3 regions of the Duganella sp. 3397 genome follow, and region 1 is predicted to be linked to each of the others. Evidence: predicted binding sites of a transcription regulator. Region 1 holds the regulator's gene; each other region holds the start of a gene.

What was found. Region 1 encodes FNR, which switches genes on or off when oxygen is low (the NO sensors DNR and NnrR bind a similar motif). Its sites were predicted from a motif close to TTGATNNNNATCAA; they were not measured.
Region 2: the regulator FNR is predicted to act here: its motif matches at 2,210-2,223, upstream of J2X54_RS24260 (universal stress protein).
Region 3: the regulator FNR is predicted to act here: its motif matches at 2,506-2,519, upstream of J2X54_RS08595 (agglutinin biogenesis protein MshI).

What each region holds. Positions count from the first base shown of each region.
Region 1 is NZ_JAVDVB010000001.1:260,883-265,707, forward strand. Features, by position in the region: gene ccoG (cytochrome c oxidase accessory protein CcoG) at 1-1,249, shown strand, start outside; gene J2X54_RS01150 (FixH family protein) at 1,260-1,769, shown strand; gene fnr (fumarate/nitrate reduction transcriptional regulator Fnr) at 1,845-2,603, opposite strand; gene J2X54_RS01160 (putative peptide maturation dehydrogenase) at 2,759-3,943, shown strand; gene J2X54_RS01165 (NHLP-related RiPP peptide) at 3,959-4,231, opposite strand; gene J2X54_RS01170 (response regulator) at 4,310-4,825, opposite strand, start outside.
Region 2 is NZ_JAVDVB010000010.1:87,222-92,046, reverse strand. Features, by position in the region: gene J2X54_RS24270 (chemotaxis protein CheA) at 1-1,099, opposite strand, end outside; gene J2X54_RS24265 (protein phosphatase CheZ) at 1,099-1,944, opposite strand; gene J2X54_RS24260 (universal stress protein) at 2,297-2,767, shown strand; gene J2X54_RS24255 (response regulator transcription factor) at 2,857-3,501, shown strand; gene J2X54_RS24250 (helix-turn-helix domain-containing protein) at 3,755-4,549, shown strand; gene hemP (hemin uptake protein HemP) at 4,791-4,825, shown strand, end outside.
Region 3 is NZ_JAVDVB010000002.1:944,542-949,366, reverse strand. Features, by position in the region: gene J2X54_RS08615 (prepilin-type N-terminal cleavage/methylation domain-containing protein) at 1-391, shown strand, start outside; gene J2X54_RS08610 (prepilin-type N-terminal cleavage/methylation domain-containing protein) at 381-1,016, shown strand; gene J2X54_RS08605 (type II secretion system protein) at 1,028-1,969, shown strand; gene J2X54_RS08600 (agglutinin biogenesis protein MshP) at 1,966-2,433, shown strand; gene J2X54_RS08595 (agglutinin biogenesis protein MshI) at 2,546-3,490, shown strand; gene J2X54_RS08590 (MSHA biogenesis protein MshI) at 3,487-4,149, shown strand; gene J2X54_RS08585 (hypothetical protein) at 4,146-4,825, shown strand, end outside.

The sequences.
Region 1 (4,825 bases):
GTGGCTGCAATGGAACGACCGCCAGGCGCTGCTGTTCGACCTGACCACGCGCAAGTTCTACATCTTCGGCATGGTCTTGTGGCCCCAGGATTTCATTTATCTGGCGGTGCTGCTGATCATCAGCGCCTACTTGCTGTTCCTGGCCACGGCCGTGGCCGGACGCGTGTGGTGCGGCTTCACCTGTCCGCAAACGGTGTATACCGAAATTTTTCTCTGGATCGAGCGCAAGATCGAGGGCAAGCGCAGCGCGCGCATGTTGCTCGACCGCCAGCCGTGGTCAGCCAACAAGCTCGGTAGAAAGACCGCCAAGCACCTGGCCTGGGGCGCGGTCGCCCTGTGGACCGGTTTTACCTTTGTCGGCTACTTCACGCCAATCCGCGATCTGATGGTCGAGGTGCAAACCTTCGACTTCGGACCGTGGGAATGGTTCTGGGTGCTGTTCTATGCGTTTGCCACCTACGGCAACGCCGGCTGGATGCGCGAACAGGTGTGCAAGTACATGTGCCCGTACGCCCGCTTCCAGAGCTCGATGTTCGACCGCGACACCCTGGTCATCACCTACGATGCCAAGCGCGGCGAGCCACGCGGCCCGCGCCACAAGCAGGCAGCCAATACCGGCGGCGCCTGCATCGACTGTTCGCTGTGCGTGCAGGTGTGCCCCACCGGCATCGACATCCGCAACGGCCTGCAATACGAGTGCATCGGCTGCGCCGCCTGCGTGGATGCGTGCAACGGCGTGATGGACAAGATCGATGCACCGCACGGCCTGATCCGCTACGCCACCGAACGCGCACTGGACGAACACCTGACGCCCACCGAGATCCGCCGCCGCACCTGGCGCCCCCGGGTGCGCATCTACACCGCCGTCCTGCTGCTGATCGTGACCGGCGCCAGTACCGCCCTGTACCTGCGCGTGCCCCTCAAGATGGACGTGATCCGCGACCGCGGCGCCATGGGCCGCGAAGTGGAAGACGGCATGATCGAAAACGTCTACCGGCTGCAGATCATGAATACCACCGAACGCGCCCATACGTACCGCATCAGCGTCGCCGGCATCGAGTCGCTGGCCCTGGTCACGCCAGATACGGTGCGGCTCGATGCGACCGAAACGCGCGGCGTGCCGATTCGCCTGCGCACCGCGCACGGCGCCGCCCAGCCGGGCTCGAACAGGATCGAAGTGGCGCTCACGGCTGTCGATGACCCGGCGCTGCACGTCAACGAAACTGCGGTCTTCATCGTCCCCCGCTAGGAGTATTCATATGCACCATCTACACAGCACCGTCACCCCGTGGTACCAGCAACGCTGGCCGTGGTTGCTGATGCTGGGCCCGGCCATCGTGGTGGCCGGCAGCGCGTTTACCGCTTACCTGGCGTTCTCCACGCCCGACCCGGTGGTGGTCGGCGACTATTACAAGCAGGGCAAGGCCATCAACCAGGACCTGACGCGCGACCGCGTGGCCAGCGCCATGGGCCTGTCGATGACGCTGACCTACGACGCCAGCCGCAGCGTGCTGTCGGGGCAAGTACAACGCTTGCACGGCGGCGGCATGACCGAGCCCATGCGGCTAAGACTTTCACACGCAACCTTGCCCGACAAGGACATCGAAGCGACGCTGCAACCCGATACGGCGGGCCGCTTCGAGGCGCCGCTGGCCATGCTCGAGCGCAGCCGCTGGGTGGTGCTGGTGGAAGGAGAAAAACGCGACTGGCGCCTGGCGGGCGCGTGGGTGTGGCCGAAGGAGCGTGGTGTAGCGCTGGTAGCCGATTAAGCAGCCGCTACCCCGCACAGCCAACCGGGGTCGGACCCCGTACGGGGTCCGACCCCATCGGTTCAGGGGGTGGGATCAACCGCAAGTCTGCGTACCGGCCGTAATCGCCTTGAGCGTGTGCGGCTCGAGCAGTTCGATCTCGCGGTTGCTCACCTTGACCAGCCCTTCCTTCTTGAACTTCGACAGCAGGCGGCTGATGCTCTCGATGGTCAGGCCCAGGTAGTTGCCGATTTCCTCGCGCGACATGCGCAGCTGGAAGGCGTTGGGCGAATAGCCGCGTGCTTCGTAGCGCGACGACAGGTTGACCAGGAAGGCGGCGAAGCGCTGCGTCGCCTGCATATTGCCCAATAAAAGCATCACGCTTTGTTCGCGCGTGATTTCCTGGCTCATCATGCGGTGGAAGTGGCGCAGCAGCGTGGGCATTTCGGCCAGCAGCTGCTGCAGGGTGGCGAACGGAATTTCGCACACTTCGCTGTCTTCCAGCGCCACCGCCGTGCAATGGTGCAGGTCGGTGCTGATGGCGTCCATGCCCAGCAGCTCGCCGGCCATCTGGAAGCCGGTGATCTGCTCGGCGCCTTCGCGGTTGACCTGGTAGGTCTTGAAGTGGCCGAGGCGGATCGCGTACAGGTTCTGGAACGGATCGCCTATGCGGAACAGAGTATTGCCGCGCGCGACCTTGCGGCGGCGGCCGATAATCTGGTCGAGCCGCTCCATGTCTTCGTTGCCCAGTCCCATGGGCAGGCACAGCTGGTGCATGCTGCACGTGGCGCAGCTGGCCTTGAGGATGTCGATTGTGGCGCCGGGCAGCACCAGCGACGGCAGGTCTTTGATCATGACCGACAGTGTAGACCATCTCCCATGCTTTTTGGTCGATGCCGCACCGGCGCCATCGGGTATTGCGGCGCATCCGCCACTTCCCCGCAGCTGGCCGATGCGCTAGACTCATCCTGGTTATTGCCGATTTCTTAACTTGAGCAGAGATAAAGACCATGAACCTCCGCCGTTGCGCCGTGTTGTACCTGGAACCCCGCGAAGAACTGGACATCGACTGGGCCGCGCTGTTTGCCGGTACCAGCACCCTGGCGGCCAGCACCCGCTGGCTGGCGCTGGCGCCGCACCTGGACCGCGAGATCGAGGTCGATGCGGCCGACCTGGCCGCGCTGGCCGCAGTCGGTTCATCGGTGTGGACCGCGCACGCGGACCTGGCGCAGCGCCATGGCGCGGCAGTGGTGGACCGGCTGCTCGCCCACGGCCTGCTGCTGGCCGAGGACGCGGCGCCCGATTCGGCGCCGGGCGCCCTGCGCGCACGCGACGACACCTTGCGCACGCTGCACTGGCGGCCGCTGGCGGCACTGGCGCATACCTTCTCGCGCTGGCACGACGTGCGCAGCGATACCGGCATGGAAGCGCCCAGTTTCGACGAGCTGCTCGAGCGCCACGGCAACCCGCCGCCGCCGGTGCAGCAGGTGGCAAGCATCGGCGCAGCGGTGGCGCTGCCGGCTCCCACCGGTTTCCTCGACGAGGTGCTGCTGCGCCGCTACACGGGCCGCAATTACGACACCAGCGCCAGCCTGCCGCTGGCGGTGGCGGCGCGCCTGTTGCAGCGCACGTTCGGCGCCCAGGAAGTGCGCCACATCGGCCCGCACGCCAACGTGCTGAAAAAGACCAGTCCGTCGGGCGGCGGCCTGCATCCGGTCGAAGCGTTCGTGCTGGTACAGCGGGTGGACGGCCTGGCGCCGGGCTTGTACCACTACCATCCGGTCGACAATACGCTGCAGCCGCTGCGCGCCACCACGCCGGACCAGGCGGCGGCGCTGGCGCTGCAAATGGTGGCGGACCAGTACTGGCTGGCCGGCGCGGCCATGCAGGTGGTGATGGTGGGCCGGGTGGAGCGCTCGTTCTGGAAGTACCGCAATCACCAGAAGGCGTACCGCGCCATGTCGCTCGACGCCGGCCACCTGTCGCAGACGTTTTACCTGCTGGCGACCGAAGCGGGCTTGCCGGCGTTTATCACCGCCGCCATCAACGACATCGATATCGAAACCATGCTGGAGCTCGACCACCTGCGCCACGCGGTGATCGCCGTGTGCGGCTGCGGCGTGGCCGCGAGCGGTGAGCGCGAGATGGTGGAACTGCGCTATGGAGAGACCGGCCTCGGCCAGGTGGCAGAGTAGCCGGTCAGGGTTGGATCAGGAGGCCAGGCGCGCCACCGAGACACCGGACAACATGAACAGCACCATGCCGTTCTCGCCGATCTGCTTGCTTGCCAAGGCGGCATGGTCGGCGGCGGCCGCATCCTTGGACGGCAGGCGGCGCGCGGCCGGCACCTTGGCCGGATCGAGTTCGATCCCGAGCGTGCCCAACGCGCGGATGGGGTCGTTCTGCATGCGGTCGCGGAAACCATCGTCGGTGGCCAGTTTGGCGAGCATGGTGTTGAGTTGATCGAAATTCTGTTTAATCATTGTGTACTCCCTCAGGGTGGATAAAAACAATGTGCTGCCAGGCTATGCTACGCCCAGCTTGGCGAATTCACAACGTCTTTAACGATCGTCAGGGTCCCCCGCGCGGGCCGCATCGAGCACCGTCGCCAGTGCCGTGCCGAATGCTGCCAGCGCAGGGGCGGCCTGGTCCGGGTCGCTGCGCAGTTGCTGCTCGAGGACGTCGCTGCAGCGGTGCAGTTGGCCCATCGACAGGTTGCCCGCCGCGCCCTTGACCTTGTGCACCAGCAGCGCGGCCTGCTCGATATTGCCGGCGCCGATGGCGGTGGCCAGTTGCGCCTGCGTGACAGCGAATTCCTCGACGAATTTTTCCAGCAGCACCGTGAGCAGGCGGCGGTTGCCGCCGAGGCGCGCCAGCGCGGCGCCGGTATCGATGCCGGGCGCGGCGGCCTGGTCATCAGCTTCCGGCGCGGCCTGCGTCCAGGTGAGGGCGGGCGTGGCCGGCGCCGCCAGCGCCGGCGCGGCGCGGCCGACGATCCAGCCGGCCAGCACCTCGAACAGCCGCTCCGGCTCGATCGGCTTGGTGATGTAGTCGTTCATGCCCATGGCCAGGCTGTT
Region 2 (4,825 bases), on a different contig from region 1:
GCGGATCATACAGGCTGTCCACGACCACGCGATCGACTTCGGTCTCCGCGCCTTCGATGGTCAGTTCCACTTCCTTGCCCAAATCCTTGGCCAGCTCACGCACCAGGCGCGGGAATTTCTGGAACAGGCGGCCCACCGGTTGCATGCGGGTGGCCAGCGTGGCGCGCTGCAACTCGGTCGAGTAGCGCGACGCCCGTTCCAGTGTTTCTGCCAGCGTGGCCATCAGGGTCTGTGCCTGGCCCTCGAATTTGAACTGCATCAGGCGTTCGAGCAGCACAGCTGCCTGGTTGGCGGCCTGCACCGATTCGCCCGCCACTTCGAGCAAGGCATCCAGTTTAACAGCATCGATGCGAATCGACTCTTCTTTGGCGGGGGCGCTTTGCGGACGTTCGTCACGTTTTTCCGGCGCTTCGCGGCGCGCGGCCACGACTGGTACCACCTCGGCAGCGGCGGCGACCGGCGCAGCAGCGGCAGAGGCAGCGGCAGCAGGCGCGGCCACGGCGGCGGCCGGTGCGGCTGCCACAGCGGCGGTAGCCGGACGGGTATAACTACCGGCCGGCATCACTGCTTCGTACATGGCTTCCCAGTTCAGGCCGTCGGGCGAGGTGGTGGCAGTGGTGGCGGCGGCAACTGCGGCCACGGCCACCGGGGCGGCAGCGACAGGGGCTGGCGCCGGAGCCGGTGCAGCGACAGGCGCGGCAGCAGGCGTGCTGGCCTTGCCGGCGATGGCGTCATTGAGCAGGCTTTCCAGGTCCTGCGGCAGGGCCGGCAGGCTGTCCGGCTGGGCGCCGTTGTTCAGTTCGGCCAGCTGGTCGGCCACGAAGCCGGACGCTTGCAGCGCCGCTTCGATCGCCAGCGGCGTCACCGGCGCGGCGCCGGTGCGCAGCGCGTCGAACAGGTTTTCGGTCAGGTGACAGGCCGTCACCATCGCCGGCAGGCCCATGAAACCGGCGCCACCTTTAATGGTGTGGAAGGAACGGAACACCGCGTTGAGGGTTTCCTTGTTGTCAGGATCGCGTTCGAGCGCCAGCAGGTGCTCTTCCACGTTGACCGCAAGATCCATCGCCTCGACGACGAAATCCTTGAGCATATCGTCCATTAGAACCCCAGATCGGCAAGCAGATCGTCCACGCTGTCCTGGCTCAGCGCCACGGTAGGCGTCGATGGACCGGTCATCAAGTTTACTTCCTTCTGGGCGATTTTCTCGCGCACATCAGGCGGTGCGTTGTCGCGCAGCAGTTGCGCCAGTTCGGCCTCGACGGTCTTGGTGATAATCACCACTTTCTTGATCAGCTGGCCGGTGATGTCCTGGAAGTCCTGGGCCATCATGATCTCGAGCAGGCGGGCCTTCTCGGTTTCGGTGGCGGCCGAGACGGCAGCGGCGAAGGCCTGCGAGTCGCCGGCCAGCTGCTTGAACTGGTCCAGGCTCAGCTTGCCTGCGAACAGGTCGGCCCAGCGGTTTTCCATGTCCTTCGATTGCTTCGACAGCGTGTCCTGGTCGGGCATGGCTTCGTCGAGCGTATTGAGCACCTTGTTGGCGGCCTGCTCGGTCAGCGAGGCGACGTATTCGAGGCGGTCCTGGGCGTCGTTGATCTGCGACGACGCTTCGGTCAGCGCCTTGTCGTAGCCCAGTTCGCGCAGCGAGTCGTGCAGCAGGCGCACAATGCCGCCCAGGCGTTCGAACATCGGCTTGTCGGTGCCATCGCCTTCGGCGCCCTCTCCGCCTTCGGCAGCGGCAGCAGGTCCGGCGGCCACAGCGGCAGGAGCCGGGGACGGAGCGCTCACTGCAGCACCAGAGGACACCTGGTCGAACAGGCTTTCCAGGTCGTCTTCGGCTGCTGCCGGTGCTGGGGCGGGGGCCGGCGCTGGAGCTGGCGCGGCATTCTTGCTTTGGGCGGACACTTCTTCAAATAAGGCGTCGAAATCGTCAGCGGCGTTGGTCATAATCCGTGCTTCTCCATAATTTGTAAAATTGCTGCCCCACGATGATGATGCACGGCAATAAAACACTATCGCGAGTGTAGCAGGGCCGCGCCGGATGTGCCAAACAAGCCACCGATCATTACCGGCACGGCGTCACATTCCGTTGTATTTGGAGATACTATCACCGGATGTCAGCCCAACGTACAGCTTGGGACACAAAACTAATGCTCGTGTGCAAAAAAAGCAGCGACAGCCAACACGTTTGTGCCCGGCAAAGTGGATGTGTTTGACAAACATCAACTCTTTGCATACTAGCAATAATGTAAATCGCGTCTACAATGAAACGCGTGCCTTATCTTTCCGGGAGTTCCCCATGTACCGAAAAATCCTGATCACGACCGACGGTTCTTCCGTCTCCAGCAAGACCGCCTGCGCCGGCGTGACGTTTGCCGAGCAGCTTGGCGCGGAGGTATTGGTCCTGTTCGTGGCGCCCGCCTACCAGTACCCGATCTACGTTGAAATCATTCCGCCCAGCTATCCCAGTGAGGAGGAATACCGCGCCGCCCTGCTGCGTGCTGGCGACGAGCACACGCGCGACGTGGTGCAAGCGTGTTTGCAACGCAACATCCGCTGTACCGCCCTCACCACGTTTGCCGAAAGCGCAGCCACCGAGATCGTCGCCGCCGGTGTCAAGCACGGTTGCGACCTGATCTTTATCGGTTCGCACGGGCGCAGCGGCTGGGGCCAGTTACTGCTCGGTAGTGTGACCAACAAGGTGTTGTCGCAATCACGCATTCCCGTACTCGTGCACCGCCTGATCGCCGAACCCGAGTACAAAAATTAGGCCGTACGGTAACTATTTGTAGTAGCATCACAAGATTAATTCAATCGCAATACTGTTACTCTATTCACCTTCGCACGCAAGCGACCCCGATGATCAGAATAGTTATCGCAGACGACCACACCATCATGCGCGAAGGGCTCAAGCGCATCCTCGACGGCGCGCCCGACATCGACATCGTCGGCGAGGCCATCGATGGCTTCGAAGTGCTGAGCCACGTGCGCCAGGGCGGCTTCGACCTGCTGATGCTCGATCTGTCGATGCCAGGGCGCAGCGGGGTCGACCTGATACGCCAGATCAAGGCCGAGGCGCCCAAGCTGGCCATTCTCATACTGACCATGCACGAGGAAGAGCAATACGCGGTGCGGGCGATCCGCGCCGGCGCCCAGGGCTATCTGACCAAGGAAAGCGCCGGCACCCAGCTGGTCGGCGCGATCCGCAAGGTGGCCTCGGGCCGGCCCTACATCAGCACCGAGGTGGCCGAGCAACTGGCGCTCAATATCATGATGCCCAACGAAAGCCTGTTGCATAAACAGCTGTCCGACCGCGAATTCGAGGTCTTTTCGCTGCTCGTCGCTGGCAAGTCGATCACCGAAATCGCCAACGGCCTGCACCTGAGCGTGAAGACTGTCAGCACCCATAAAACCCGCATCATGCAAAAAATGGGGATGAGCTCGCTGTCCGAAATGGTTCAATATGCCGTAGCGCATCGCCTGCTGTCGCCGTTCAAAACCTGAATCCCCCTCCTCCAGTAGGATTTCTCCTACAAACCTGCGTGCGCTCCTACGGTCAGATTCAGCCATTGCTGATATCCAGCCCCGGCCCCTGTTGGCATACTGAAATCACTGTTCATGTTGCACGGCACCAAGTAAGGCACCGGGCGGCATCCCTCCATTGATTCGAACTGTAACGTGCACACAGGAGCTCACCATGCTGTCAACGCAAGCGTCTGAAATTCGCCCGGTCACGACGACCCTGCAATCGTCGTCGATGGAAGCCGGCCGCCAGCGTCAGGGGCGCCTTTGGTCCAACCTCAAGGAAGTGTGCGATTTGCTGCACATTCCGTCGGCAGTGTCGGTCACCACCGAGGAGTTGCTGTTCCAGCACGTGCAGTTCAAAACCGGCCAGCGCATCCACACCATCGGCCAACCGTTCGACACCCTGTACATCGTCAATTCCGGTTTCCTGAAAACCGTGCTCATCGACGAATTCGGCAACGAGCAGGTGCTGAGCTTTCCGATGAAGGGCGACATGCTCGGCGTCGATGGCATCCACACCCGCCATTACTCGTCGGAAGCGGTGGCGCTGTCCGATTGCGACCTGATCCTGCTGCCGTTCAAAAAACTCACGGCGCTGGGCCGCGTGCACCTGGAACTGGAAAACATGATGTACGGCGTCATGAGCCGCGAACTGGTCCGCGAGCAGGCCATGATCGGCATGCTGGGCGCGCTGTCTGCCGAGGCCCGCGTGGCGCGCTTCCTGGTCACGCTGGCCGACCGCTTCGCCCAGATGGGTTATTCGGCCAAGCTGTTCAACCTGCGCATGACCCGCCACGAGATCGGCAGCTACCTGGGCCTTACGCTGGAAACCGTCAGCCGCACGCTGTCGGCCTTCAACGAAATCGGCCTGATCAGCGTAGATCAGCGCACCATCGGCATCAAGGATGCCGAAGCACTGAAAACCCTGCGTCGCCTGCCACCCTCGCGCACCCGCGCCAAGCAACTGGCGGCAGCCAGGAGCAAGAACGAAGCAGCCACCCCGGCGCAATTGCTGGCGGCGCTGTAAATTTTCGGGGCATCGATAAACCGTAGCGAGCGGTCCGCGCAGTAGGTTTATCGATGTCCTATCACCTAGCTCTAACCCAGCCTTGTGCCCGGCCTTCAGTGCCGGGCTTTTTTTTGCCTTTCCGCTAAAAAAACCGCTTGCATTCCATCGCGCCTTCCACAATAATGAATGCAAATACGAATCATTCTTATTTAAAGGAGAAATGACGATGCCTACCGCCCTGCCTATGACCCAACCTGTCATGAATGTCCGTCCCGCTCCCGCCGTCGTGTCGGT
Region 3 (4,825 bases), on a different contig from region 1:
GCGCTCCACGCCTGCCGGCTTCGCGGTGTGCTTCGACGTGAACCCTGCCACGGGGACGGTCTGCAATACGGCCGCCAACCTGGCCCAGGCGCCGGGCGGCACCAACAACGGTACCACTGCCACCCGCGCGTTCTGCGTGTTTCCCGTCGGCGGCGCCTACGTGGCCAACTGGGCATGCCTGGGCAGTCCCGGCATCGGCATCGCCAGCACGGCGCCGCGCACTGAAATGGCACAGAATGGATATTTCTATTTCGATGCAGCGGGACGGCCGTTCAACAGCGGCGACGCCGTCGACGGCGTATCCGGCTTCACCCGGCTGACGCTCAACTTCAGCAGCGGCAACCAGACCGCCACGCTCAATGTCGAGGCGGAGACCGGTTATGTGTTCTAGACAGTTTTCCAGGCGCGCCCGCGGCGTCACCCTCATCGAGCTGATCCTCTTCATGGTGATCATGGGCGTTGCGGCAGCCGGCATCATCGGCGTGATCAATCTCAGCAACAAGTCCAGCGCCGAACCGCTGCGCCGCAAGCAGGCGCTGATGATTGCCGAAGCGCTGATGGAAGAGGTACAACTGGCGCGCTTTACCTTTTGTACGCCCGACGATCCGAACGCCGCCAGCGCCGCCAACCAGGCCGCTTGTACTACCCCGATGCGGGTGGGTGCGCGCGCAGCTGGCGCCAATCGCCCGTACGGCAATGTCGCCGACTATGCCCTGGTGGCCGGCCAGCCCACGTTCACGTTCGCTGTGAACAACGTGGACGTCGACATTAGCGGCAACCGGCTCGGCGTGGACAGCACCGGCGCCACCATGGGCAATGCCTCGCTGGCGCCCATCCGCTCTACCGTCACGCTCAATTTCGTCGCCGGGCTCGGTCCTGCGGGGGCGGCGATCACGTCCAGCGCCGGCGCCCTCAATGCCCTGCAGATCACCATTACCACCACCTACGGCGGGGCCAACGAATTCGTGCGGCTCGACGCCTACCGCACGCGCTACGCGCCGAACGTGCTGCCGTGATGGCGTCCAACATGATGCCCAGGTTGCACGCTCACCACCGTAGCCAGCGCGGCTTCACGCTGGTGGAGATCATCGTCGCGATGGTGCTGACCACGATCATCGCCGGCACGCTGGTGCTGTTCATCCGGCGCCCGGTCACCAGTTACCTCGACACTGCGGGCCGCGCCGAGATGACCGATGTCGCCGACCTGGCCCTGCGCCGCATGGCGCGCGAGATCCGCGCGTCGTTGCCCAACAGTACCCGCGTGAATAACGTCGGCGGCGTGGTGTTCCTGGAATTCATTCCCACCTACGGCGGCGGCCGCTACCTGTCGGTGGAAGACAACACCACGACCGGCACGCCGCTCAGTTTTACCAACGGCGCGGCGACGAGTTTCAGCGTGGTAGGCGCGAACGCCGCGATGGCGCCAGGGGTGCCGAATTACATTGCCATCTACAACCTCGGCGTCGGCTTCCAGGATGCCGACGCCTATGCCGCCAGCAACCTGGCGCGCGTGACCGGCAGCGCCATTGCCGCGTCCTTGCAGACGATTTCATTCAGCGCCGTGCCGGCGACCGAGCTCGGTGGCGGCAACGCCGTGTCGCCACTGGCCAATCCGTTTGCGGTGCCGGTCAACGCTGCAACGCCAAGGCCGCCCAATACCTCGCCCGACCAGCGCTTCCAGGTGGTGGGCAGGCCCGTGATCTTTCGCTGCCAGGGCAACGCTACCGGCACTGGCACGCTCACGCGGTCAGTTGCAGCCAGTTTCAGCCCGGTGCCGTCGCAGCCGGCAACTGCCGCCGGGGTGCTGCTGGCAAACAATGTTGTGGCATGCAATATCAGCGTCGGCACCAATCCGAACCGGCAATCGGCGCTGGTCGGGCTCACGCTCACGCTCGGCCGCACCAGGCCCGACAGCGGCTTGGAAACCGTGACGCTGGTCCATCAAATCCACGTGAACAATACGCCATGAACCAACCTGTCATGAACCCGCGCAGGCTGCGCAAGTCGTCCGGCGTGGCGCTGGTGACGGCGATCTTCCTGCTGGTGGTGCTGGCCGGGCTAGCCGTGGCGGTGGTGTCGCTGACCACCACGCAACAGGTCATCCGCACCCAGGACGAACTGGGCGCGCGCGCCTACCTGGCGGCCAAAGCCGGGATGGAGTGGGCGCTGTTCACCCAACTGCAAGGGGGCGGCCTCGGTTGCCCATCCACCAACACCTTCGCGTTGCCGGCCAATACCAGCTTGTCGGGGTTCACGGTGACTGTAGCTTGCGAGGCGCCGCCGGCCGGCTTTGGCGTCGCGTCAGGAGCTGCGGACCCCACCGCCAACCGCATCACCATCACCGTCACCGCGTGCAATGCCACGGTCGGCACCGCCTGTGCGCCGAACAACAGTCCCGACTACATCCAGCGCGTGGTGCAGGCGCAGCTTTAAAGAAACAAGCGCTGCGGGAAAATGTGTATTTTTACTGCATGAATGTCAAATAGCGTAAAAATGATTCGAAAGTTGAATATAATCAACGACATAACCACAGAGAAACACGGGCATGGGATTTTTTACAAGAACTAAAAAGAAGGAAGGCTGGGTCACCGTCTCCTTTTTGCGCGATGGACTCTGCGTCGCCCGCGTCCAGCGCGCGCGCGATGGCAAGGCCGTGGTGGAACTGTCCGCGTTTCAGCCCGCCACCGACAGTCGTTCGCCGGTGGCGCTCGAACGCGCCGCCAAGGAATTCAAGCTTGCCAGCTACCAGCTCGGCACCATGCTCGGCGGCGGCGAATACCAGCTGCTGACAGTCGAAGCGCCCAATGTGCCCCAGGACGAATTGAGAACCGCCGTGCGCTGGCGCCTGAAGGACATGCTCGACTTCCACGTCGATGACGCCACCATCGACGTGCTCGATATCCCGGTCGATCCCAACGGCATGTCGCGCGGCCATTCGATGTTCGCGGTGGCCGCCCGCAATGCGCTGATCCAGGCGCGCCAGGCGCTGTTCGCCGACATCCAGCTGGCGCTGACGGTGATCGACATTCCCGACCTGGCGCAACGCAATATCTCGGCGCTGCTGGAAACCGAAGGCCGCGGCCTTGCCATGCTGTCGTTCGACGCCGACGGCGGCTTGCTGACGATTACTTTCAAGGGCGAGCTGTACCTGTCGCGCCGCATCGACGTCACGATTGCCCAGCTGCTGGAACCGGACACCGACAAGCAGCAGGGTTGTTTTGACAAGATCACGCTGGAGCTGCAGCGCTCGCTCGACCATTTCGACCGCCAGTTCAATTACGTCAACGTCAACAAGTTGTTGCTGGCGCCCACCGGCGCGCCCGGACTGCACGAATACCTGGCGGCCAACCTGTACACCCCGGTCGAAGCCATGGGCCTGGAAGACGTGTTCGATCTTTCGCGGGTGCCGGCGCTTGCCGATGTCGAGCAGCAGCAGCGCTTCTTCCTGACCCTGGGCGCGGCCCTGCGGCACGAGGAGGTTGTGCTGTGAGCCAGCAGATCAACCTGTTCAACCCGATCTTCCTCAAGCAGAAGAAGATCTTCGCGGCGCTGCCGATGGCCGAGGCGCTAGGCGCCATCGTGCTGGGCACACTGTTGATGACCTGGTACGCCAGCCGCAATGTCGATGAGCTGGCGCAGCGCGCCGCCCATGGCAAGACCCTGCTGGCCGAGCGCGAGCGGCGCTTGCAGGAAGCCAACAAACAGTTCGCGCCGCGCCAGAAAAGCGCCACCCTGACCACCGATGTGGCGCAAGCCCGGGCCGAGCTGGCGTCGCTGCACCGGGTGGAGCAGTTTCTTCAACAGGGCGCGCTGGGCAACAGCGCCGGCTATGCCGAGTATTTTCGGGCGTTCGCGCGCCAGAACGTCAACGGCCTGTGGCTGACCGGCGTGACTATCGCTGGTGCCGGTACCAACATCGGCGTTGAAGGCCGCGCCATGCAGCCGATCCTGATCCCGCAATACATCGCCCGCCTGAAAACCGAGCGCGTGATGCGCGGTAAAACCTTTGCCAGCCTCGATATCACGCGGCCTGACGCGGCGCTCGCGCCGGCCGCCGCCAGTGCTGTTGCCGCCGCGCAGCCGGGTCCCGCCACGGCGGCGCCTTACGTGCAGTTCAGCCTGCAATCGACGGGAGGACAGGCCAAATGAAACCATTGAAAAACGCCTGGATCAAGGTCAGCACCAAGCTCGACGCCATGACCTTGCGCGAACGGGCGCTGGTGTTCCTCACTGCCACCGGCCTGATCCTGTTCCTGCTCTACACCATGGCGGTCGAGCCGATGCTCAGCAGGCAGGCCATATTGCTGGCGGAAATCGCCCAGCAGCAAAACCAGATCAGCGGCATCGATACCGAAATCGCTGCCCGTGCCCAGGGTTTCGTGGTCGATCCCGACGCCCAGGCCCGCGCCGAACTGAACCAGGCACAGGCCGAGATCGACACCGTCGGCGCCAGGCTGCAAGCCGTGCAGAAGGGACTGGTGGCGCCGGAAAAGATCGCGCCGTTGCTCGAGCACCTGCTGCGTGGCAATGGCAAGCTGACACTTGTGGCGCTGCGGACGCTGCCGGTAACCGGCATGAACGAAGCGGCAGCGCCGGCGCCACCTGCCGCCCCCGGCACTGCGGCAAACGGCGTGCCGTCAGCACAGGCGCAGGCGCTGGAGCAGGCCTTGCAGCAGTCGGCATTGCAAAAAACGCCGCCACCGGCCACCCAAGGCGCCGCACCGGGCAGCAACCCGGCAAACATCGCTGCAAGCACCGCTGCAACCACGCCTGCCACCGCGCCGCAGCCGATGCCGGTGCCTGGGCTTGGGCCCGACCCTGCCAC